3 regions of the Salegentibacter sp. Hel_I_6 genome follow, and region 2 is predicted to be linked to each of the others. Evidence: riboswitches for the same ligand, from Rfam matches in the RefSeq annotation. Region 2 holds a riboswitch; each other region holds the start of a gene.
The links. Region 2 has a riboswitch for thiamine pyrophosphate ahead of FG27_RS07560 (TonB-dependent receptor domain-containing protein). Riboswitches for the same ligand answer to the same signal wherever they lie in the genome.
Positions count from the first base shown of each region.

Region 1: linked by a shared signal. The riboswitch ahead of pnuC (nicotinamide riboside transporter PnuC) and the one ahead of FG27_RS07560 (TonB-dependent receptor domain-containing protein) in region 2 are both predicted to bind thiamine pyrophosphate.
Region 3: linked by a shared signal. The riboswitch ahead of FG27_RS03915 (class I SAM-dependent methyltransferase) and the one ahead of FG27_RS07560 (TonB-dependent receptor domain-containing protein) in region 2 are both predicted to bind thiamine pyrophosphate.

Region 1 is NZ_JQNQ01000001.1:1,953,762-1,961,647, forward strand. Features, by position in the region: gene FG27_RS08560 (Gfo/Idh/MocA family protein) at 176-1,264, opposite strand; gene FG27_RS08565 (hypothetical protein) at 1,325-2,356, opposite strand; gene FG27_RS08570 (acyl-CoA dehydrogenase) at 2,508-3,521, opposite strand; gene pnuC (nicotinamide riboside transporter PnuC) at 3,490-4,095, opposite strand; TPP riboswitch at 4,151-4,260, opposite strand; tRNA gene FG27_RS08580 (tRNA-Arg) at 4,314-4,385, opposite strand; gene FG27_RS08585 (hypothetical protein) at 4,510-4,809, shown strand; gene FG27_RS08590 (DUF2490 domain-containing protein) at 4,950-5,645, shown strand; gene FG27_RS08595 (DUF1028 domain-containing protein) at 5,697-6,686, shown strand; gene FG27_RS08600 (hypothetical protein) at 6,730-7,104, shown strand; gene FG27_RS08605 (M20/M25/M40 family metallo-hydrolase) at 7,279-7,886, opposite strand, start outside.
Region 2 is NZ_JQNQ01000001.1:1,715,593-1,723,478, forward strand. Features, by position in the region: gene FG27_RS07535 (HAMP domain-containing sensor histidine kinase) at 1-565, shown strand, start outside; gene FG27_RS07540 (thioesterase family protein) at 562-972, opposite strand; gene FG27_RS07545 (HIT family protein) at 972-1,361, opposite strand; gene greA (transcription elongation factor GreA) at 1,464-1,940, opposite strand; gene FG27_RS07555 (hypothetical protein) at 2,060-2,491, shown strand; gene FG27_RS07560 (TonB-dependent receptor domain-containing protein) at 2,539-4,920, opposite strand; TPP riboswitch at 5,034-5,128, opposite strand; gene FG27_RS07565 (ATP-binding protein) at 5,213-7,630, shown strand; gene FG27_RS07570 (sigma-54 dependent transcriptional regulator) at 7,620-7,886, opposite strand, start outside.
Region 3 is NZ_JQNQ01000001.1:849,142-857,027, reverse strand. Features, by position in the region: gene FG27_RS03935 (murein L,D-transpeptidase) at 1-630, opposite strand, end outside; gene FG27_RS03930 (GNAT family N-acetyltransferase) at 671-949, opposite strand; gene FG27_RS03925 (ClpP family protease) at 953-1,504, opposite strand; tRNA gene FG27_RS03920 (tRNA-Gly) at 1,711-1,783, shown strand; TPP riboswitch at 2,348-2,436, shown strand; gene FG27_RS03915 (class I SAM-dependent methyltransferase) at 2,505-3,230, shown strand; gene FG27_RS03910 (AIR synthase family protein) at 3,230-4,285, shown strand; gene FG27_RS03905 (thiamine phosphate synthase) at 4,285-4,944, shown strand; gene FG27_RS03900 (Trm112 family protein) at 4,922-5,218, shown strand; gene rho (transcription termination factor Rho) at 5,286-6,929, opposite strand; gene FG27_RS03890 (DUF4293 domain-containing protein) at 7,127-7,537, shown strand; gene FG27_RS03885 (metallophosphoesterase) at 7,846-7,886, opposite strand, start outside.

The sequences.
Region 1 (7,886 bases), 240 kb from region 2:
TGAATAAAAATTTAGTTTTAGGAAATAGAAACTTAGTATTTACTTGATTTTCAATTAACCTAAATGCGATTAATCTCACCTATTTTTGAAATGAAAATTGGAAGTAAGAAAAGGGGGCAATTCTGAAATAAGCGTCAAACCCCCTTTTTTATTTTTTTCTGTTTACCGAAAATTATTATTGTTCAAAGTAAATGCTTTCTCCAGATTCGGCCGACTCTTTAGCCTTTTCTAATATTTCTACCACAATAAGATTTAACGGCAAACTGTAAAGGTCAAAATCCCTAATTGTAATATCTTCTTTTACCACTGCGGCTAAATAAGAAAAAGGATCGTCATAAGGCGACTCCCGAGGCTTTAAGTTAATAATTTGCTCAGCTTCACCTTCACTACTTCGAACTTTAACAGTTTTAGCATCACTTGCAATAGCATAAGCCTCACTACCATACACCTCCATATCTTTACGCGAGAAGGTCCAGTCCCAGGAAGCCTGAATTACAGCCTGGGCATTTTTATATTGTAAGATAATTGTGGCTTCATCATCTACGTCTTTATAAATTTCAGGTTTATTTTGGTTGGTTACAGCGGTAATTGATAACGGTTTTTCACCCTTCATTAACCAGGTCATTAAATTAGCACCATAGCACCCAAAATCGAATAAAGCACCAGCTCCATTTTTCTCGGGATCAACCAATATTCCCATAAATTCTTCACTAACCCCAATTTCTTTTGGCCCCTGATGACCAGAATTAACCATAACTTTTCTAATATCACCAAGCTCTCCTTTTTCAAGCATATCATAAACATACTGATTGCTGTTATACCAGGAAGTTTCGTAATTGGTAAGCACGTGAATAGAATGTTGCTTTGCCAATTGTTCAATTGCACGAGCATCTTTAAGCGTTGTAGCAAGAGGTTTTTCTACCATAACATGGATATTGCGCGGCGCGCAGGCTGCTACAACTCCAAGATGTTCGTTGGTAGCACCAAAAGCTGAAACTGCATCAGGTTTTACAGCATCAAGCATTTTTTCTAAATCTGTGTAAAAAAGATCTTCAGCAAGATCGTACCTGTCTCTATATTTTTTAATCAGTTCTTTATTACTTTCGTAGATACCCACAATTTCGATATCGTTTTTATCCTCCCTATTGAAAATCCAATTAACGTGACCGTGAGTTAAACCTGCTACCGCTATCTTTATTCTTTCCTGGCTAAAACTTTGAGAAGTAATTAAACTGAAAAGAATTATTGCGCATGCCTGTTTCATAACAACGTTATTTAAATTGTTTGCTGAAGATAAACTATACTTCTAAAATCACAAATCTATTTAATCAACTTCCCGAACATCTATGATAATGGTAGAAGTATCAAAGTCATATGAGCCGCTAAGTTCTAATATCTCAATTTTGTTGGTTTGATCGTTGTATAGCAATATTTGATCTTTATTTTCTTTTAGAATAAGTTCAGCAAATTCATTGGAATCCTCATTGTAAAAACTCTTTCGGGCAATATGATGCGCTGAAAACCTGGATAACTCTGGCAGATTTTCAAATTCATTTGTAGATAAATTTAGTTTAAAAGCTTGCATTTCTCCCATATAAGTAGAACCTATCACCGGAGTAAAACCAAAAAGAAAATTAGACGCTCCGTTGTTAGATAAATTACCTATAATAGCATTATTTCCCGAAACTTCAAGAGGGCTCACCGTTTTAGTAATTAAATCAATCTCCAAAAGTTTAGACCTATCCAAACTACCAGTATTAGAACTCAAAGCATATAACTTATTATTAAGCAAGCTGCTGGAAAAAGTGGTACTATAATTAAAAGAAATTTCTCCATATTCCAGCACCATAGTTTCGGGATCAATTCTCACTACCCTGCTGGTGTTATTATTATTGAATTCAAACTCATCCCTTACAATTCCTACCAATTTACCATTTTTAGAATCCCAGTCTAAACTATTTAGTCCCGCATTTTCCCCATATATTTCAGCAGGAAAATCCAGAACAAAAATTGAAACTAAACCTGTTGCTTTATCCCTTACCAGAATCCTACCTTGAAAAGGATCAAAAAGTTGCTCATAAATAAAGATTTTTTCGGCCGAAGCAGTTACAGCACTCGGTATCATATTTAGGTTTCCCTGCATTTGTGAAATTGAACCAACCCGGGAAACCTTTCCTGTTTTATTCCCGATCTCATAAAGATTTCCATCGGCGCGTAAAGCTAAGTAGTTAAAATTATCTTCTATTACCACCTCGGGCTCTTCAGGTTTTTCCGATACTTCATCAGGTTTATCTTCTGTAGAACAGGAAACAAAGAGCAAAATTAAGGCAAGAATTTGCAGGAAATTTTTTTTCATATTTATTTTTAGGAGGTATAAAAATAGATAAAATTCCGGTCACTTATTTTTTTTGATTTATCATTTCTGCTAAAAAAAGGGGAATTAGCTTAACCGAATTAAACCGAAATTGAGAAGAAAAATAATCGCTGAAATTTTATTCACACCTGTATTATTTCGTAAAAATATGATGTTGTGTAGCCGTAAAATAATCACAAAAAATTTGATTTAAAGGATGGTTTTTTCGACTTGCTTTTATGCCTAAATATGGATAAATTTCTATAATATTTTGCGAAATGTTTTTTACAGAATTTGAAGCTGAAGTATGAATTTCTTCTAAAAAATCTTCGGTAATAGTTTTCTGACTGGTAATTTTCAGTTCAATATCTTCGGCATACCGAGTTATTTTTTGATTGTGTAGATCGAGGTTTTCTGCAAAGGTTTCCAAAGCATCTATAGATTTAATAACGCTGGCTTCTTCCAGAAAATGTTCGGCCATACCCACATAATTAACCCAAAGGGTGAGATCTGCAAATACTGAAAATGGTACTTTAAAAATATCCTGTGGCTGGTGAAAATCATTATATACAAAACTGAAACGTTTTGGAATTACTGCGCTTTTCACTTCAAAAGAATGGGTAACCGAAGCTTTTAAACCCATGGTATCCCAATCTTCAATAACCCTGACTTTCTCTTTTGGCACCACAAACGATCTTACTTTCGGGGATCCATCTTCGTTAAGCAAAGCCTTGCCTTTTTCAAAAATTTCAGCATTCAAGGTAAAATGGGTTAAATAAGGTGCGCCGGTAGCATAACGCCAGGTTCCGGAAATTTTAAAATCATCACCCAGTTTTTCAGCTTTACCAAAAGTGCCACCACTTCCGCCTAAAATAGTGGTTCCTGATTTTTGAAAAACTTCCTTTGCAGTTTTTGGTTCCAGGTTTCCTATAAAAAAGTTGGCGCCGCTACATAAAGTTACCGTCCAACCCAGGCTGCCATCAATTTTAGCCAAATCCTGAAGTTTGGAAAGTCCGTTAGAAAATGACACCTCCAATCCACCAAAATCTTTAGGCACCCAAATATTCCAGAGGTTTTCCTTTCTAATCCAGTTTAAAACTTCTTCAGGAAAAATTTTTGCGTCAAAGCATAGTTTCTTAAGCGCTTGCAATTGATTCTCGTTTTTCATTATTAATTATTTTACGCCATTTAAAATAGCCGGAAGTACCTACAATAAAAAGGAAAACCGTTAAGCCGGCATAAATGTATAGCTCTTTATAAATAAGTAAAGGAATGGCGATGCTATTGCTAATATTCAGAAAAATCCAGTTCTCCATTTTTCTTTTGGCCATAAGCCACATTCCCGCCCAGGCGAATCCGCTTACCGTGGCATCCCAAAACGGAACATCAGAATCGGTATGAAATCGAAGCCAGTAAGTCATTAGCGTAAAACAAGCCAGAACAATTCCAAAAGCTTTAAGGAGATCTTTTTTATCTGAATAGGAAATTGGGGTTTCTTTAGCTTTTCTCCCGAATTTCCAATAAAACCAGCCATAAATGCTCATCACCAGGTAATACAGATTAAGGATAATATCGGCATAAAGTTTTGAGCGGTACATTACAAAAAGGCTTATAAGAATGGAAACAATTCCGAATAAATAATTATGGATATTGTTTTTTCGCGCCAATAAAACCTGAACCACGCCAAAAATAGTTCCGATAGCTTGTAACCAGGTAAGTTGTGTAAAAAAATCCTCTATCATTGTTGTATTGTTCAATGAAATGAGGTGATGAAGTAGCTAAAAATTACAGGGATGCAACTTTAGTTTTAAAAATCCCTACGCCGGCATTATCCAGATCAGGTTCAGAGTAAAAACTCCCGGGTATCATCTCAGCCTGCCTTATGGCAAGCACCCCATTTCCAGTGCAAAGCTATAATAATATTAGGAGAATTTCCGTTAAATGATCAATATCTAAAAAGTGACCTCGCCAAGAATCGAACTTGGATCTAAAGTTTAGGAAACTTCTATTCTATCCGTTGAACTACGAGGCCTTTTAAGCGGTACAAAAATAATAATGTTTTCAGAAATTCATCATATTATAAACCTAAAACTTCAGGCAATTGCATTGCTTTTACTAACTTTATTTTAAGTATGTTTTAAACTTATATTTATAATATGAAAGCTATTTTTCTAAGCCTGGTTACAATTTTTATTTTATTAAGCTCAACTTGTGATCGTGAAAATACAGAAGGACAAATGCAACTTACCGGAACTATAGAAAGCCAGGGAATGACCTCTTATCAATATGGCACCCACATTTTAAATTCAGAAGAGGAATTTTATGCTCTAAAAAGTGATAATTTAAACCTTGATGAATTCGTTGGAAAACAAGTTAATGTTTCCGGTTCAAAAATAGAGGGTTACCCTGTAGATGGAGGTCCAGATTATATTCTAGTTACAGAAGTTAGCGATTAGTAAAGTACCGCAGGGTAATCCCAATAAGTTTTGAAGCAAAACATTTTAATTCAAGCCAAATTGATGAGCATTTTGTTCTCGATCATAGCCTAAATTCTTATTTTTTATTATGTAATGCTATATTTGCGGAAAAAGTATAAATGAAAAAATCACTCCTTTCCGCAGTTTTATTTAGCCTTTTTATATTATTTTCTGCCAATGCCCAAATTGATGAAGATCAAACCGGCGCCTGGTATATGTATTTCTGGAATACAGAATTCGGGGAGAGCCAATGGGGACTTCAGGGAGATATTCAATATAGAAACTGGGATTTAGGTGGAGATTTGGAACAATTGCTTATTCGCGGCGGACTTACCTATTCTCCCAAAAATGCCGCTGTAAAATTCACGCTGGGATATGGAAATATCACCACAGGAACTTTTGGCGAAAGCGATGAAACTTCAGGTGAAAGCAGGATTTATCAGGAAGCTTTACTTCCGCATAAATTAAGTAGCAGGTTTTATCTCACTCACCGTTTTAGATATGAGCAACGTTGGGTAGAAAACCAGGACTTTAGAACCAGATACCGTTACAACCTGTTTTTAAATATTCCACTAAATCAGCCAAACCTGAATAAAGACGCTATTTACCTTGCCCTATATAACGAATTATTTATTAACGGCGAACGGAAAATTGGCGATGGCAGAAGTGTTGAGTTATTTGATCGAAACCGATTTTACTCTGCGCTGGGATATGCCTTAAAAGACAATTTAAAATTGCAGGCCGGGTATATGACCCAAACTACAGATAATGTTAGTAAAGGCCAGATTCAACTTAGCCTGCACCATACTTTTTAAATAATTCAGCAGAGTTTCGCTATCTTTAGCTTTTAATCAGAAACCTGCCTTATGAAGCAATTTTTACTCTTCACCGCTTTGGTATTTACCTCAAGTTTAAATACTGAAGCCCAAAATTCTAAAATTAGCGGAGACGCTTTTGCGCATACTTATTCCATTGTTGCACGAGATGCAAAAACCGGTGAAATGGCTGTTGGAGTTCAAAGTCATTGGTTTTCAGTTGGACCACTAGTAGCCTGGGGAAAATCGGGGGTTGGTGTAGTCGCCACACAATCCTTTGTAAACCCCGCTTTCGGGCCAGAAGGCTTAAAGCTTTTAGATAATGGCTTCACTCCTGAAGAAGCTATAGAAACCCTTATCAATAATGATGATGGTCGTGATTTTAGACAACTTGCCATATTGGGAAAATCGGGAGAAAATTCAGCTTATACGGGTGAAAAATGTGTAGCAGAAGCCGAGCATGTTAACGGAGATAATTTTTCTGTTCAGGCGAATATGATGTTGAATGATGATGTTGTGCCGGCGATGGCCAGGGCATTCACTGAAAATGTAAACTTACCTCTAGCCGAAAGAGTTGTGGCTGTTTTAAAAGCTGCACAGGATGCCGGTGGTGATATCCGTGGAAAGCAATCGGCAGCATTAATTGTAGTAGGCCCTGAGAAAGTTGAAGAAATCTGGAAAGATAAAAAAATAGACCTTAGGGTAGATGATCACGAAAATCCCATAAAAGAATTAGATCGTTTGTTAAAAACTGCAAGAGCTTATGAATTCATGAACCGTGGCGATCTGGCTATGGAAGAAGGAAATGTAGAAAAAGCCCTCGAAGAATATGGCACTGCAGAAAGCATGTTCCCAAACAACCTGGAAATGAGATTTTGGAAAGCGGTAGCCCTCGCCAATAGTGACCGGCTGGAAGAAGCAAAGCAAATCTTTAATCGAATTTTTGATGAAGATGAAAACTGGCGCATAATGCTAAAGCGCTTACCAAAAGCCGGACTTATAGATGTTACAGAAGAGGAATTGAAGATGCTTACTGAGTAACTCTCATAGATTTAGTATCTTTAAAACTTAAAATAATACTGTTATGAAAATTACCTTTAATAAAATTTTTCTTGGACTTTCAGTAGTAGGGATTACTGCTTTTACTTCCTGCAAAGACGAAGAAAAAACACCGGAAACTGAAGAGAATAGACCCAATACAGAAATGAGTGGTAATAGCTCCGGAAATGCGGAAACTCCAGATGTAAATCCACCGCACGGCCAACCCGGTCACCGTTGCGATATGCCGGTTGGGGCTTCTTTATCTGGCAGCACCAATACAAATACTGATGCTGGTTCTTCTTCAGAGATGACTACTTCCCCTATTAGAATGAAAGAATCAAAACCCTCTAAAAACCCTCCTCACGGTGAGCCTTACCACGACTGCTCTATTCCTGTTGGAGGTGATTTGAAAGGATAAGTTTTGATTCCAAAAAATAAAAAAGCTGCCTGGAAAGTTTCATAATAGTCATCCTGAACTTGTTTCAGTATCTAAGTTGTTGATGTGCTTATCAAGACATATTAGAAGCTGAAATAAATTCAGCTTGACGAGAAAAATAACTTTCCAGACAGCTTTACTTAAAGTAATTAGAACCTAATCTAACCCACCTTTTCTCTCGGCATCTCTTGGCTCTGGCCAGGTCATTTGCTCGCCAGATCTTCTGCTAATTGGCAACACGGCTTTTTCCCTTGATGAAGTTTCAGGATCTTCGCTAGCCATATAGGTCATAATTGCGGTTAAGATCACGTTGCTTCGAACATCGTCAAAAACAATTTTATCGTAAGTATCTAAATTGGTATGCCAGGTATAATTCCAATAAGACCAGCTTAAAGAACTCAGCATAAATGCAGGCGCACCGGCAGCTACAAAAGAAGCATGGTCAGAGCCTCCACCAGAGGGAGTTCCTGGGAAAGAAGTTTCAATTTCTCCTTTTATCTCCTGCGGAACCGGCTCCAGCCATCTTCCTATATAATCGTATGCATGAAGAAATCCCTGTCCGCTAATATTTTTTACTCTTCCTGTTCCATTATCCTGGTTGAATAACGCCTGAACATTGGCTACAATTTCAGGATTATCTTTTACAAAAGCGCGAGAACCATTAAGTCCCTGCTCTTCGCTTCCCCAATGCCCGGCGATAATTGTACGCTTCGGGTTTGGATATAGTTTTTTAAGGATTCGCATCGTTTCCATCATCACCATAG
Region 2 (7,886 bases):
CTGGACTGAAATATTAAAACAGGAAAATGTAAACGAGTCTTATATAAAGGAAATGGAAAAAGATATAGATCGTTTGGAAACCATTACCGAGCGTTTTTCAAAAATAGGTTCCTCCCCCATCCTGGAAAAGACTAATATCCTTGAAGCCACCCGGGAAACTTTTGATTATTTAAAATCAAGAAGCTCCCGACTTATAGATTTTTCCATCAATGCGCCAGATGGCTATATTCCAGTAATGTTAAACCAGCAACTTTATAGCTGGACTATAGAAAATTTGGTGAAAAATGCAATAGATGCAATGCGAGGAAAAGGAAAGCTAAATCTTAGTATTGAGGAAGATCAAAAATGGGCTCATATTCTTATTAAAGACACTGGGAAAGGACTGGATAAGAATAAATTTAAACTGATTTTTGAACCTGGACATACCACCAAAAAAAGAGGCTGGGGTCTTGGATTATCTCTCGCAAAACGTATTGTTGAAGGCTATCACCACGGAAAGATTAAAGTAGCCGAAAGTGAAATTAATAAAGGCACTACTTTTAAAATATCTCTTAGAAAGGTTTAAAATTGAGAGAGCTTTGTTCTTAGATCTTCAGGTATTTTAAAAGTTTCATCTTTTTCAAAATCATAACAAACCACTATATCTTTTCCTTCAGCACAAATTTCCAGGGCTTCATTCAAAATAAGGTGCTTTAAGCCGAAACTGGAATTTTTTATAAAATCCAGTTTGGTTTTTACTATAGTTTTTCCAGGATAATATAGCGACTTTTTAAAATCGCAGTGCGTAGAAACCAACATTGTGCCCATATTGCTGTCTTCATACATTTCGTAAATTCCTGAAGCTTCCCAAAAATTCACTCGGCCAGATTGCATATAACGCATAAAGGAGATATTGTTTACGTGCTTATACATATCCAGATCACTCCAGTCTATTCTAAGATCCAGCTTTAACTTATAACTTTCGGTTTCCATCAAAGATTAACGTGAATTGATTCTGCGAGTTTTTTGAATTCCTCTTCCTCCATTTTCACGCTTTTTGAAAAATCCATATCGCTCATAGAATTCAAGGGAATAAGATGAACGTGAACGTGTGGCACCTCGAGACCTACTACAGCCATACCAACTCTTTTACATTCAACTGTTTTTTCTAAAGCAATAGCTACTTTTCTAGAAAAACGCATGAGTTCCTGGTACATTTCTTCTTCCAGATCAAAGATCTTATTGACTTCCTTTTTGGGAATGCAAAGCGTGTGTCCCTTAGCATTTGGATTAACATCTAAAAAAGCTAAAAACTGACTGTCTTCAGCAATTTTGTATGCAGGCACTTCTCCTCTTACGATTTTAGTGAATAAACTGGCCATAATATTTTTGAATTGGTTAGTATAATAAAAGTAAAATCCTTTTACCAGAACCTTAGTTAAAAGAATGGGAAAAGGATTTTGCAAACTGTTAAAACCGGAAACTTACTCTCTCCAGATCTCTAATATTTCAAATTTCATCTTACCACTGGGAACATCAATTTCTGCTGTATCTCCAACTTTTTTACCAAGTAAACCCTTGCCAATAGGAGAATCTACCGAGATCTTTCCTGTTTTTAGATCGGCTTCACTTTGGGCTACCAATTTATATTTTACCTCAACCCCATTGGTTTGGTTTTTTATTCTCACGTGAGAATGTACTAGAACCTTGTCTGTATCTAATTGAGATTCGTCTATTACTCTTGCATTTGCAACCACTTCTTCTAATTTCGAAATTTTCATTTCTAAAAGCCCCTGTGCTTCTTTAGCAGCATCATACTCGGCATTCTCACTTAAATCTCCTTTATCCCGGGCTTCGGCAATAGCTTCAGAAGCTCTTGGTCGTTCTACGTCACGTAGCTGATTTAGTTCATTCTTCAACTTTTTTAGCCCCTCTTCAGTATAATAAGATACTTTGCTCATAACTTCATCGTTTATATAAATAGAAAAAATCCCATAGCACGACGGGATTTGTTTAACAAATATAATAAATTTACATCTTGAAAACAATAATATTATTTAGCGAAAAAATTGCTAATCTTATGAAAAAAATGCTCTTTTTGCTTCTATTTGCTACATTTTTTAGTGCTTGCTCCGGTAATGATGACAACCTTCTTAACAATCCTAATCTTATTAATTTGAATTTCAGGGTACAACTAAATTTAGATTTCCCTGAATATAATGATCTACAATTTCCAGGAAACAGTTTTGTAACTTATAGAGAGGGAATAAGAGGTGTTGTTGTGTATAACATAAACAATTCGCAATACACCGCTTTTGAACTTAGCGATCCTAATCACCCACCAAACAATTGTTCAGCCATGACGGTTGAAGGTGTAGTTGCTACTTGTAATTGTGAAGATGGGAACTCTTATAATATTATTACCGGGGAATTACTGCAAGGCGAAGGCCAGTACGCAATGAGACCTTACCGAATTGAACGCCGCGGAAATATAATTGAAGTTTATAATTAAAAACCTTCCCCCTCTTAAAAATCAAGAGGAGAAAGGTGACAAACAAATTAAAATTTTAAAGTAATTCCGGCTAAAAAGTTTGTGGTAGCCTGCGGATAATAACCCGCACCATCTAATGTTTGTAAACCTGTTGAAGTATCAGGATTTTCTACATTAAAAGTGTAGTAATAACCATTAGAAACATATTCTTCACCAAAAATGTTATTCACCAAACCGGTAAATACGACTTCTTTAAATAAAGGTGCATTTCTCCAGGTATATTGAATATTAAAATCGTTTACAAAATAAGCATCAAGCTTAGAGGTTTCAGCTTCAATATTACTCATATACTGTTCGCCCACATATTTTGAAAGTATGCTTAATTCCAATCCGTTTACCGGTAGATAGGTAATACTGTTCGCTCCTACTATAGATGGAGAAAATGAAATTTCGGTATTACCAAAATCAACCAGCTCACCATTCCAGGTAGAGATGAAATCTACATTCCTGTTTCTGCTTAAAGCAAGATTTGGCCTCACAAATAATTTTTCTGAAAGTCTTATAACCGCATCTATTTCCAAACCTAAACGATAACTATTCCCGCTGTTTTCACGAATAAAAGCACCAACATCGTCTATCCCTCCTGTTAACACCAATTGGTTTTGATAATCCATAAAGTATAGGTTGGTATTTAATTGAACTGAGGGTGTATTATGTCTCCAGCCTAATTCAAAATCGTTTAATTCTTCGTGCTCTGGCTCTCCATTTTCATAATCACTACGTCTTGGCTCCCTATTGGCGCGCGCATAAGAAAAATAGAATTGGTTTTCATTATTTAGCGCATAGGTTAATCCCGCTTTGGGATTAAAAAAAGTAAAATGATCATCTACCAGAAATTCATTTCCTTCTGATAAAATTCCTTCAGTCTCATAATCTATTGTTCTAACTTGCAAATCTAAATACCCGGCCAGTTTATCTGAAATTGCATAGGTGGCTTTTCCGTAAAGATTGAAATCGGTTTTGATTCCTACATTTTCATAATAAGGTTCATAGGGATCGTTATTTCTGGCGAATCGTGTATAAATCACCTCTCCAAAGTGATCGCCGATATAACGGTTCCAGCCTCCACCAAATATAACATCCCAGTTTTCATCTTGGTAATTCAGGTTAAAAACACTTCCATAGAAATGGTTATCCAACCATTTGGTACCAACCAGGTCTGAGGTGGTAATTTCTTCTCCTTCTGCCTGAAAATTATCAAGCCCGAATTCATTTAAAGTTGCATCTTCCTCATATTCCTCATAATATCCGCGACCATAAGTATAATGAAAGGCAATGTTAGAAGACCAGTTCTTATTATACTCTTCGTTCCATAATAATTGATAATGGTCCTGCTTATAATTATCGGTTTGATTTTCATAAAATTTAGTATTTCCTTCTTCATCGGTATAAACTCCGGCAGGATTATATCTTCTGTCATTTTCCAGAGTTTCCGCATCAATTCCGTACCAGGCCTGGTAGGTTCTCTCGCTCCCGCCAAAAGTAATAGCTTTAATTAGTGTATTATCATCTACATAAGTTCCCTGTAGAAAGTAAGACTTAAGATCACTACTGGCCCTATCTATATAGCCATCACTTTTAATTTGCGAAGCACGTCCGGCAAATTCCCAATGATCGTCTACAAGACCTGTACTAAATTTAACCGTATGCTTATGGGTATTAAAAGAACCATAACTATTGGCTACCTCGGCATTTGCTTCTTCGCTGTAACCATCGGTTAGAATGTTTAAACTGGCGCCAAAGGCTCCTCCCCCATTTGTAGAAGTTCCCACACCACGTTGCAATTGCAGGTTTTCTACCGAAGAAGCAAAATCACCAAGATTTACCCAAAAAGTTCCAAGGCTTTCTGCATCATTATAAGGAATTCCGTTTATGGTAACATTTGTACTGGTGGGGCCGCTCCCTCTAACCCTAATCCCGGTATAACCAACGCCGGCGCCCGCATCACTAGTAGTAACCACGTTTGGCATATAATTCATAAGCACTGGGATATCCTGGCCCAGATTACGGTTTTCAATTTCCTCATTCGTAAGATTGCTGTAAGTTATTGGCGATTTTGCGTTTACCCTTACCGAGGAAAGAAAAACCTCATCAAGCACCTCCTGGGCATCAGTAAGGTCTACATTTAAGGTTTTATCCTGATCAAGATTTAAGCTAAGACTTTTTTGATTTCCGTAGGAGAAAACAAGATTATACTCTCCCTCTTCCAGCTGAAGGCTATACATTCCATTCTCGTCGGTTGCAGTGCCTTCTCCAGATTCTACAGCATAAACGGCCACTCCTTCAACGGGCGTTTGACCACGGGTTACTTTACCCTTTAAAACATGCGTTTGAGCTACGGCTTGCAAAGAAATTAGGCAGAGGCCGGTAAAAAATAATAAAGATTTCATTCGTAAGAAATTATTTACGAATAAAAGGGGCTATTATTCTTTGGTTAAAAATTAGATAAAAAAATTCCTGAAATTGCCCACCGGTGTTTTGGCATTTTCAGGAGTACATACGTTTGCGCTTTTGGCGCGTGTCCCTTGGCAGCATTACCTGCCCAGGTTCTTTGGGTATGATCTCAGCCACACTTAAGCGGCACCCCTTTGAGATTTGCTGCAAATGTATAAAACTTTTATGGAAATTCCATAATTTTATTTCAAATCATTTAAATGGTGTAATTTTGGTATTTATAAACCTATGCGAAATACAAAACGCTCTATAACTTATAAAGTAATAGGCGGATATCTTTTGATAGCCGCCCTGGCTGCTATTGCTGTTTGGTTTGTATGGAAACAGGTAGTTGCTTTTAGCCAGGTTTCAGAAAATAATAACAATAATAACGAACAGCTTTTTATGCTGAGCGATATTACTACCAGCCTTTATGAAACTGAAAATTTAAGCAGGCAGCTTATTCAAACGGGAAATGAAGCCGATCTTGAGAAATATCAAAACCAGATAGACAGCATTCAGCTTGATATACAAAGTTTAAAAACAGGCTATTCAGATAGTTCCATTAAGGAAGAACTGGATAGTATTAGCGAATTACTTTCAGATAAAACTACCAATTTACAGGAACTCTATGAACTCCGGGAGCAGCAACGCAACCAAAATTATTATTCCCAGGTTTTAAATGAACTAAAAAAAATAGATCCTTCTTTTGATGATTATAACTACAACCGGCGTTTCGCAAATCTTGAACCCCACCAACGTAGGCTCCTAATTAGATGGCTGGAATATTCGCGGGAAGACAATGCCGAAAAGTTAACTAACCGTACTGCAGATTCTATAATTGGTTCGGTTAGAAATGTTTTAAGCGAACTGGAAGTTGCTAACCGGAGATTTCAAGATACCGTAGACAAAAAGGAAAAGGAATTTCTGGAAAACGATAAGATTATTAACCAGCAACTAAGAGGTTTGCTGGGAAAAATTGAACTGGAAGAACGAGAAGCTTCTGTACAGCGAGCAAAAGTTTCGCAAACTATGGTAGAAGAAAGCTCTCAAATATTCTTGGTTGCTGGAATTGTTAGCTTCATTATTATATTATTGTCTCTTGTTTTTATAATTAAAGACATCGCAAAAAGCCAGAAATACCGAATGCAGTTAGAAGACGCCAAGGATTTCGCTGAAAGTTTACTAATTAAGCGAGAGAAATTTATGGCAGCTATAACCCATGATTTGCGATCACCGTTAAACACGCTTATTGGTTATACAGATCTCATTGAAAAATCTTCTTTAAACAATAAGCAAATTCACTATTTAGACCAGGTAAAAAAGTCGTCTAATTTTATCCTGCATTTAGTAAATGACTTACTAGATCTTTCTAAACTTGAAGCAGGAAAAATGACCGTTGAAAAATTACCTTTTAATCCTGCAAAACTTATAAAAGATACAGTTTATAATGCTTTACCCGCAACAAAAAACGAAAATGTTGAGGTGATTTTTGAAGCTTCAGAAGAAACCGACACCCGTGTACTTAGCGACCCCTTTAGAATAAAACAAATTATCACGAACCTTATTACTAACGCCAGTAAATTTACCAAAGAGGGAGAAATTAAGGTCAATATTCATTTAAAGAAAGAAATTGAAGATAGCTACTGTTTAATTATTTCTGTAAAAGATACCGGGATTGGAATTTCCGAAGAGAAACAAGAGGAGATCTTTGAAGAATTTTCACAGGAAAATACTAGCATTGAAAAAGTTTACGGCGGTACAGGATTGGGACTTGCTATTACTAAAAGCCTTACTGAATTACTAAAAGGCGATTTAAAACTGAAAAGCAAACAAGGAGAAGGGAGTGAATTTACCGTCTTTATACCGGTCAGAAAACTACCCGTGGAAACCATAAAAACTTCAGACAAACCTGCAACTCCAGAATTACCTGATCTCACCGGGAAAACCGCACTTATTGTTGACGATGAACCATCACAGCTTTCCCTTACGCGAGAACTTCTAAAATCTATGGGAATGCAATGTGACACAGCTTTGAATGGCCGTGATGCCCTTAAAAAGTTGGAAACCGAAAAATACTCACTGGTACTTACAGATATACAAATGCCGGAAATGGATGGTTTTGACCTCATTAAAAATATAAGGAAAAGCCACAAAATTGAGGATCTACCGGTTATCGCGTTATCTGGGCGTACCAATATTGATGCTGAAACATACCAGCTTGCAGGTTTCAACAACAGCCTATTAAAACCTTATAAACCAGCACGGCTTCAAAAAAGTATTGCTGAAATTTTTAAACTCGATCTCAAGGAAAAGCTGAATAATAACCTACAGCATTCCAAAAACAATAACTACGACCTCCAGGATATCTATGATTTTTCAGCCGGAGATCAGAAAGCCGTGCAAACTATTCTAGAAGCTTTTATAGAAAGCACAAGGTCGCAAATAGAATTGATAGCAATTGCGCGGAATAAAAATGACCAAAAAGAAGTAGCTCGGCTTGCTCATAAAATGGTGCCTATGTTAAAGCAAATAAATGCTACAAACCAGGCCAAACAATTAGAAAGGCTTGAGCAGCACGAAGTTTTTTCCGAAATTGAATTTCAGGATCTTAAGAGTGATATTCTAAACTTAATGGAAGAGCTGGAACAGGAAATTAAAGTTTAATATCATACTGTTTAAGCTTGTTGTAAAGTGTTTTACGATCTATAGAAAGTAACCTTGCCGCTTTACTTTTATTACCACCGGCTTTCTCCAACGCGTCTAAAATAAGCTGTTCTTCATTCTTATTTTTAAACAAACCGTATTCGGTCTCAGTATTAGTTTGGGTTGCAGTGGCTATTTCATGAGGCAGCACTTTCAGAGGAATCAAGTCATCCTGAGTTAAAAGTACGGCTCGTTTAACCATATTTTTTAATTCCCT
Region 3 (7,886 bases), 870 kb from region 2:
TGCTAGTTCTCGATACTTTTTTAAGCTTCGTTTTAGACCCCGGTAAACTTCATGCTTCGGAACTACTGAATCTATAGCGGCAATGATATCATTTTGCTTAACTCCATACTCTAAAAGCCCGGGTAGATCAATTTTATTACTTTCAACTCCCCAGATGCTATAAATTTCTTTAGGGTTTAATTTCCCTGAATTATAATCTGAAGCTAAGGCGAAGAAGGCATCGGTGAGAATAATTTCAGTAGAAATAAGTTCTTCATCATTTAAGTTCGATAAGTTAGAAAGGGAATTTTCTAAAAATTCTAAATGATAATCTTCTGGGGTAAGTCCATCTTCACTTGCTCTTTCTATGCTTCGGTATAGGTCTTCCCGTAAATTACGATTCGTCCAAATTGGTTTATAATCCCTCCCGGCATAAGTGGAATCGAGTAAATTTTTATGTTTAATACTAATATTTTCAACAGAATTAGAGATTTCGGGAAATTTCGTCGAAATCAAATCGGCTGATGCCAGTGCTTCAACCACTTCTGCTTCTTCCTCTTTTATAGTTTCAATTCCTGGCTCTCTGTTATCATCTCCACAGGAAATAAAAGACAGGAAAAATGAGAGCATTAGGATTCTAAAAAATTTCATAGGAAAAAGCAGGTTGATTGATCTATGTAGGCAGAGAGGGTTAAGCTCTTACATCTTTAAAAGATTCATTCCGGTCAAATTGAACTTCAGCAAAAGGACAAAGCGGCTCAATTTTATAATTGTTCTCCCGAGCAAAGTCAACGCTATGCGAAAGCAATTTTGTGGCAATTCCTTTTCCTTCCAGTTCAGGTCTTACCTCGGTATGATCTATTGTAAGAACATCTTGTTTTTTAGTGTAGGTTAATTCTGCGTAAATGCCTTTTTCGTCTTCCACGAAAAACATTCCACGGCTATCGTTTTCGCGATGTTTAATATCCATAAATTATTTCTTAAAAATACCGTCAACAATTCCGTAGTCTAAAGATTCCTGCGCATCCATCCAGTAATCGCGGTTAAAATCTTTAAGTACTTTTTCTATTTCTTGTCCACAATTGTCAGCAAGAATTTTAGCGCTTAATTCTCTGGTTTTTAGAATCTCGTTAGCCTGAATTTCAATGTTTGAAGCCTGTCCGCGTGCTCCTCCCATAGGTTGATGGATCATTACCTTCCCATGTGTTTGAATGAATCTTCTACCTTTAGTTCCTCCTGAAAGTAGGATTGAACCCATAGATGCCGCTAAGCCACTGCAGATTGTAGAAACCGGACTTTTTAGGCTCTGCATCGTATCGTAAATTGCAAAACCGTCAGTCACATAACCACCCGGACTATTAATAAAAAATTGAATTTCGTCGTCGCCTTCCATATCAAGGTATAAAAGTCGATCTATTACGTGTTTCGCTGATTCGTCGTTCACTTCTCCCCAAAGGAAAATTTTGCGTTCTTCAAGGAATTTTGCGTCTATTAGGTCCTGGGTTTTACCGGGTTTATTGCTCATAAAAAAATGATTTAAAATGAATTGTATTAGAGATTAAAAATAAGATTTATTTGTCGGAACACTTGTTTTTTAATTACCCATTTAACAAGATTTTATCGCTTTTTCCGGGTTTATAGCTGAAGATAAGGGAAATAGAAGAATACCTTATAAAAAGTTCATTTTTCCTTTGGATTTTGAAGGCTATAAACTTTATATTTGCAGGACAGGCGGGAGTAGCTCAGTTGGTAGAGCGTCAGCCTTCCAAGCTGAATGTCGCCGGTTCGAACCCGGTCTCCCGCTCTAAGAAAACCTCAACAGAAATGTTGGGGTTTTTTTGTGTTGAAAAATTTGGAAGAGAAACCACCGGGTGGGAAGCCTGTCCCGATTGAAGCCCGATAGGGCGCAATATCGGGAAACCCGGTCTCCCGCTCTAAGAAAAACTCAACAAAAAAGTTGAGGTTTTTTTGTGTTGAAAAATTTGGAAGAGAAACCACCGGGTGAGAAGCCTGTCCCGATTGAAGCCCGATAGGGCGTAATATCGGGAAACCCGGTTTCCCGCTTTTGATAATGTTTTTTAATCGTCATTCTGAATTTATTTCAGAATCTAACATGTTATACCTCCGAATAAATTTTTGAGCAGTCTCAGAAACAAGATCGGGATAACGATTTTAAAATCTTTTCATACAATCGCAATGAATTTATTTTTTTGCTGAAAAAAAGGGGGCAGCGTTATAATAAGAACGTAAAACCATAGCCTGTTCTATTTTGTAAAACTGAGAAATAACTTTCCACTTCCTTCTTTATTTTGTATTTTTCTCCCGATTAACTGATAAAATTAATTAATAGAGATTTAATAAATAGATAAATTCACGCACGGGGTGCCGCAAGGCTGAGATAACACCCGAAAACCTGATTTGGATAATGCCAACGTAGGGATGCAGTATTAAAACTTCCATTTTAAGACTCCATGTTTTCTGGCATTTTCCGGTAGCGTGGAGTTTTTCTTTTTTAAAAAGTAAAGATGGAAATTGAAAAAAGCAGCCGATTTGAATTACTTCCCGAAAATCATCAAAATTGGCAAAACCGGGAAGAATGGTTTTTTAACCGTAAACATACCGATACGTACGAGCAATGGTACGAAGGGCGGTACAAGCGTGCCGAGGTATGGCAGAAAAAAGTGATGGAGCAGCTTGTCTCTAAAGATAAACGAGTAAAAACCCTACTGGAGTTTGGTTGTGGTACTACACGCTTTACAAGATGGTGGAAAGAAATAGGAATTGAGGCTACCGGCGGCGATATCTCCCCTCTTATGCTCTCACAAGCCGTACATTTGTTTGAGGGAGATCTTGTAATGGCAGATTCTCACCATATGCCTTTTAAAGATCATACTTTTGATTCTCTCGCATTTATAACCACTTTTGAATATTATAAAGATCCCGTAAAAGTTATTCGGGAAGCTGCGAGAGTTGCACAATATGGAATAGCCCTGGGAATGATGAACAGAAATTCTACCAAAGTAGTCCGTCGTCGTGTTCAGGAAATTTTTGGGGCAAACCCATTTTATCTTACCGCAACTTTTTACACCCCTAAGAAACTAGCCAAAATAATAGAGGAGGCTCTCCAGGGCAGGGAGTATAGTATAGAATGGTCATGTACAGGTTTACCAAAATGGTTCCCGGTTCAACAATGGGGTTTGCCATACGGTGATTTTTTCGGTTTGTACGTAAAATTTAAAGACGTAAAATAATGAGTGAGAAATTAGGAAAAATTGCAGAAGTAGAACTAGAGGGATTTATCCTTGAAAATTGCGGGCATACTCGCAAGGAAGTTAGTGTAAAACCCGGGTTTGGGGTAGACGTGTCATTAGTAGATTTACCCAATAAGCTGGCGTTGATATCTACTAGCGATCCGCTTTCACTTATTCCTTCGCTTGGATTGGAAGAATCGGCCTGGCTTTCTGTGCATCTTATGGCTAACGACATGGCAACTACAGGGTTTACTCCACAATATGCCCAGATGGTACTAAACCTTCCCGCATCACTTAGCAGGGAGGATTTTAAAACATACTGGAATTATATCCATCAATTTTGCAAAGAAATTGGGGTGTCTATAACCGGCGGGCATACCGGATTTGTAGAAGGCCAAAATTCAACAATTTCAGGAGGAGGTACTTTTTTTAGTGTAGCTCCCAAAAAAGAAATTATTTTATCCAACCGTGCAGAGGTTGGTGATGTAATCCTGGTGACTAAAACCTGTGCCTTATCATCATCTGCCTTATTAACCATGAGTTTTCCTCAAACTATAAAGAATAAATTAGGAAAACAAACCTATGAGGCAGGCTGTGAAATGTTTGGGCAAACCTCGTCTTTAAAAGACGGGCTTACAGCAGCAGGAACAGGAAGTAAATTTCCCGAAATTCACGCTATGCACGATGTAACTGAAGGCGGCGTGCTGGGAGCAATATATGAAATGGTTAAAGCTTCTGGGAAAGGAGCTTTTATTAATAATGATGCTTTGCCAGTATATTCATGGCAAAAAGAAGTTTGCGAACTTTTTAACCTGGATTACAGGGAAATTATAGGGGCAGGTTCAATGATTATATCCTGTGAAAAAGGAAAAGAACAACAAGTAATATCGCGTTTAAAAGCTGAGAATATTGACTGCTCAGCAGTTGGTGAAATTAAGGGGGAAGAAAAGGGTGTTAAAATTAAAAAGGGAGAAGAGTTGAAAGACCTGGCCTATAAAACCGAAGACCCTTATTGGAAAGCTTTCTTTACGGCGATTAAATCTAGTTGGAAATAATGGAAAGTAAAGGAATAAAAGGAGGAATTTATCTGGTGATAGACCCACAGATGGGAGAGGTTATTTTATTAAATAAGCTACAGGAAATTTTGGAGAAAAGTGAAATCGCTGCGGTTCAACTATGGGATAATTTTAAAAGTATAGATAACCAATCTTCACTTATTAATAGCATTTGTAAACTTTGTCAGGCAACAGATACCCCTGTTATACTAAACAACAACTGGAAACTTTTAAAACAAACGGCTGCCAATGGAGTGCATTTTGATGAAATCCCTAAGAATTTCCAGGAGATTAAAAAAAACATTTCGTCTGATGTATTACTTGGGTTAACCTGTAATAACAACCTGAAAACTGTAGAGTGGGCTGAGACTAATAACCTGGATTATATTTCTTTTTGTTCAATTTTTCCTTCCTCAACAGCGAATAGTTGCGATTTAGTAGATTTTGAGATTATTAAGGAGTCCAGGAAACTTACACAAATGCCAATATTCCTGGCTGGGGGAATTAAGCCTGCAAATATGCATTTGCTTAAAGAGTTGGATTTTGAGGGCGTCGCGGTGATTTCAGGAATAATGAGTGCCGAAAATTCTTCGATTTCGGCAGAAAATTATAATTCAGAATTAAAAAATATAAAAAATGAGAACTTCAACAATAAATAAATTATGCTGTCCTTATGATAAAGAGGACCTGGAACTCACAACAATTTCAAAAGATTTGGAGGGGAAGATTATAGAGGGTTTTTTAAGTTGCAAGAAATGTAAACGTATTTACCCTATTATAAAAGGGATTCCAATTATGAACCCCGATGAATACCGGGAATTTAAACTGGAAGCTCCACTTATGGAAAAATGGAACAAGCATTTAAAAGCTAAGAAAATTGAAAATTTTAGATTGGTAGCTAAGGATACAGATGTGGATAGTTTAAAAGAATAATATTTCAGCATAAAAAAATCCGGAAACTAAAAGCTTCCGGATTTTTAAATTTATAACTAAGAAGATTTTATCCGTTCATAGAGATCAAAAACTCTTCGTTGTTTTTAGTTTGCTTAATCCTGTCGTTAATAAACTCCATCGCTTCAATAGGATTCATATCGGCAAGATATTTACGTAGTACCCACATTCTTTGTAGGCTAGCTTCGTCCAATAAAAGGTCGTCGCGACGCGTACTTGAAGAAGTAAGATCTATTGCAGGGAAAATTCTACGGTTGGCAATTTTTCTATCTAATTGCAGTTCCATATTTCCAGTTCCTTTAAATTCTTCAAAGATAACTTCGTCCATTTTAGAACCGGTATCGGTAAGGGCGGTAGCGATAATTGAAAGGGAACCTCCGTTTTCAATATTACGGGCAGCACCAAAGAATCTTTTTGGTTTGTGTAATGCGTTGGCGTCTACACCACCACTTAATACCTTACCACTGGCAGGTTGTACGGTGTTGTATGCACGGGCCAAACGTGTAATAGAATCCAAAAGGATCACTACATCGTGACCACATTCTACCAAACGTTTCGCTTTTTCCAATACGATATTGGCAACTCTAACATGTTCGTGTGCTTCCTTATCAAAAGTTGAAGCTACCACTTCCCCACGTACATTACGTTGCATATCGGTAACCTCTTCAGGACGTTCATCAATTAGCAAAACTATTTGATAAACTTCAGGGTGGTTGGCCGCTATTGCATTGGCAATATCCTTAAGCAACATTGTTTTACCAGTTTTAGGCTGGGAAACAATCATACCACGCTGGCCTTTTCCAATTGGGGAAAAGAGGTCCATAATACGGGTAGACATACTACTTTGCTTATCAGCAATGTTGAATTTTTCCTTAGGGAAAAGCGGAGTTAAGTGTTCAAAAGAAACACGGTCTCTCACTACCTGAGGATCTAGTCCGTTAATTTTATTGATCTTGATTAAAGGGAAATATTTCTCACCTTCTTTCGGCGGACGAATTTGTCCTAAAACAGTATCCCCTGTTTTCAATCCAAACAAACGAATTTGAGATTGAGATACATAAATATCATCTGGAGAAGTAAGGTAATTATAATCTGAAGATCTTAGAAAACCGTAGTTATCCTGCATAATATCCAGTACACCTTCACTTTCTATGATCGCGTCAAATTCATAATCTGGTTCGCGGTAGCGATTTCGCCCATCGCGGTTGCCGGCATCCCGACTTCCGTTGTTTTTATTGCGAGTATCCTTTTTGTTATCTCGAGGATTGTTTTTATTCGAGTGGGAAGTATTATCTTCTCTCGGTTTTTGTTCCTGCTTTCTAGGCTCTCTTGGTTTAGAAGAAGTGTCTTCTTTTTTGGGAGCATTGTTTTCTTTTCTTACCGGGCGAGACTCCTTAGTGTCAGAGGGAGCAGCAGCTCTTGGAGGTTTTTTATTACTTCCTACTTTACCACTTTTCTTTGGCTGTGGCTTTTCTGAAGCACTAGTACGCTCCTCTTTCTTAGGAGATTCCTCTTTCTTAGTATCGTCTGTAAGCGCTTCTTTTGCCTTTTTAGGGTTGGCAGCCTGATAGTCCAGGATTTGATATACAAGGTCTAATTTTTTTAAAGTCCTGAATTTTGGGACGTTTAAAGACTTAGCGATATCCTGCAACTCAGGAAGCTTTTTAGCTTTTAATTCTGAAATTTCAAACATGAATAATTGAGAATAAATTTGTGTTCGGGTTGATTGTTAAACTTCTCGAGGAAGAATCGAAAAAAATTTGGAGACTTAAGTAACCTGTTTTGAATTGGTTACGAAATGTTCCTGCAAGTATACAACTTTATTTTAATATTTTGAATAGCATTTCTAAAAAGAATCTTTATTTTTGCTCGCGAATTCCACCAGAAGTTATGTTACAGAGAATACAAACTATATATTTACTTATCGCTCTTATTGTTAGTGGCGGTTTAATATTTACATTCTCGCTTTGGGATAATTCTGAAGGAGAGGCTATGTTTGCGCAAGATTATCTTATGATTTTTATTGCATTTCTTTCCTCTGCTTTATTATCTTTGGTGAGTATTTTTATGTTCAAAAATAGAAAGCTTCAATTTGTATTGGGGCGTCTAAATATCTTATTAAATTTTTTTTTACTAGGAGTGTTTGTTTATTGGTCGCTAAGTTTACCTGGAGAAATTGATATTTCAGAGAAGGGTATTGGGATGTTTCTTCCAATCATTTCTATCGTTTTTCTTGTTTTGGCCAATAAGGCCATTAAAAAGGACGAAGATCTCGTAAAATCTGTAGACCGATTACGATAAGCCTATAATCTTAGTAGTATTAGTGCGTGAAAACCCGAAGTGAAAGCTTCGGGTTTTTTAGTTTTTACAGATGTCGTTGCTTTTCATAGTCAGGTATCAGCGAAAGTTCTGTACTGAAAGAGGCTATCTGAAAAGTCTAGTCTCGTCAAGCTGAACTTGTTTCAGCTTTAAACATGTTTTGATTATCAATATTTTAGATCCTGAAATAAATTCAGGATGACGCCTTTAAAAAACTTTTCAGATAGCCTCTTTGTTCTTAATATAAACCTACTGCAAACTGAGACTGCCAACTTTAAACTGCTCACTGCTTACTTTTCACTTAATTCTATCACTTCTAAATCCTTGATTT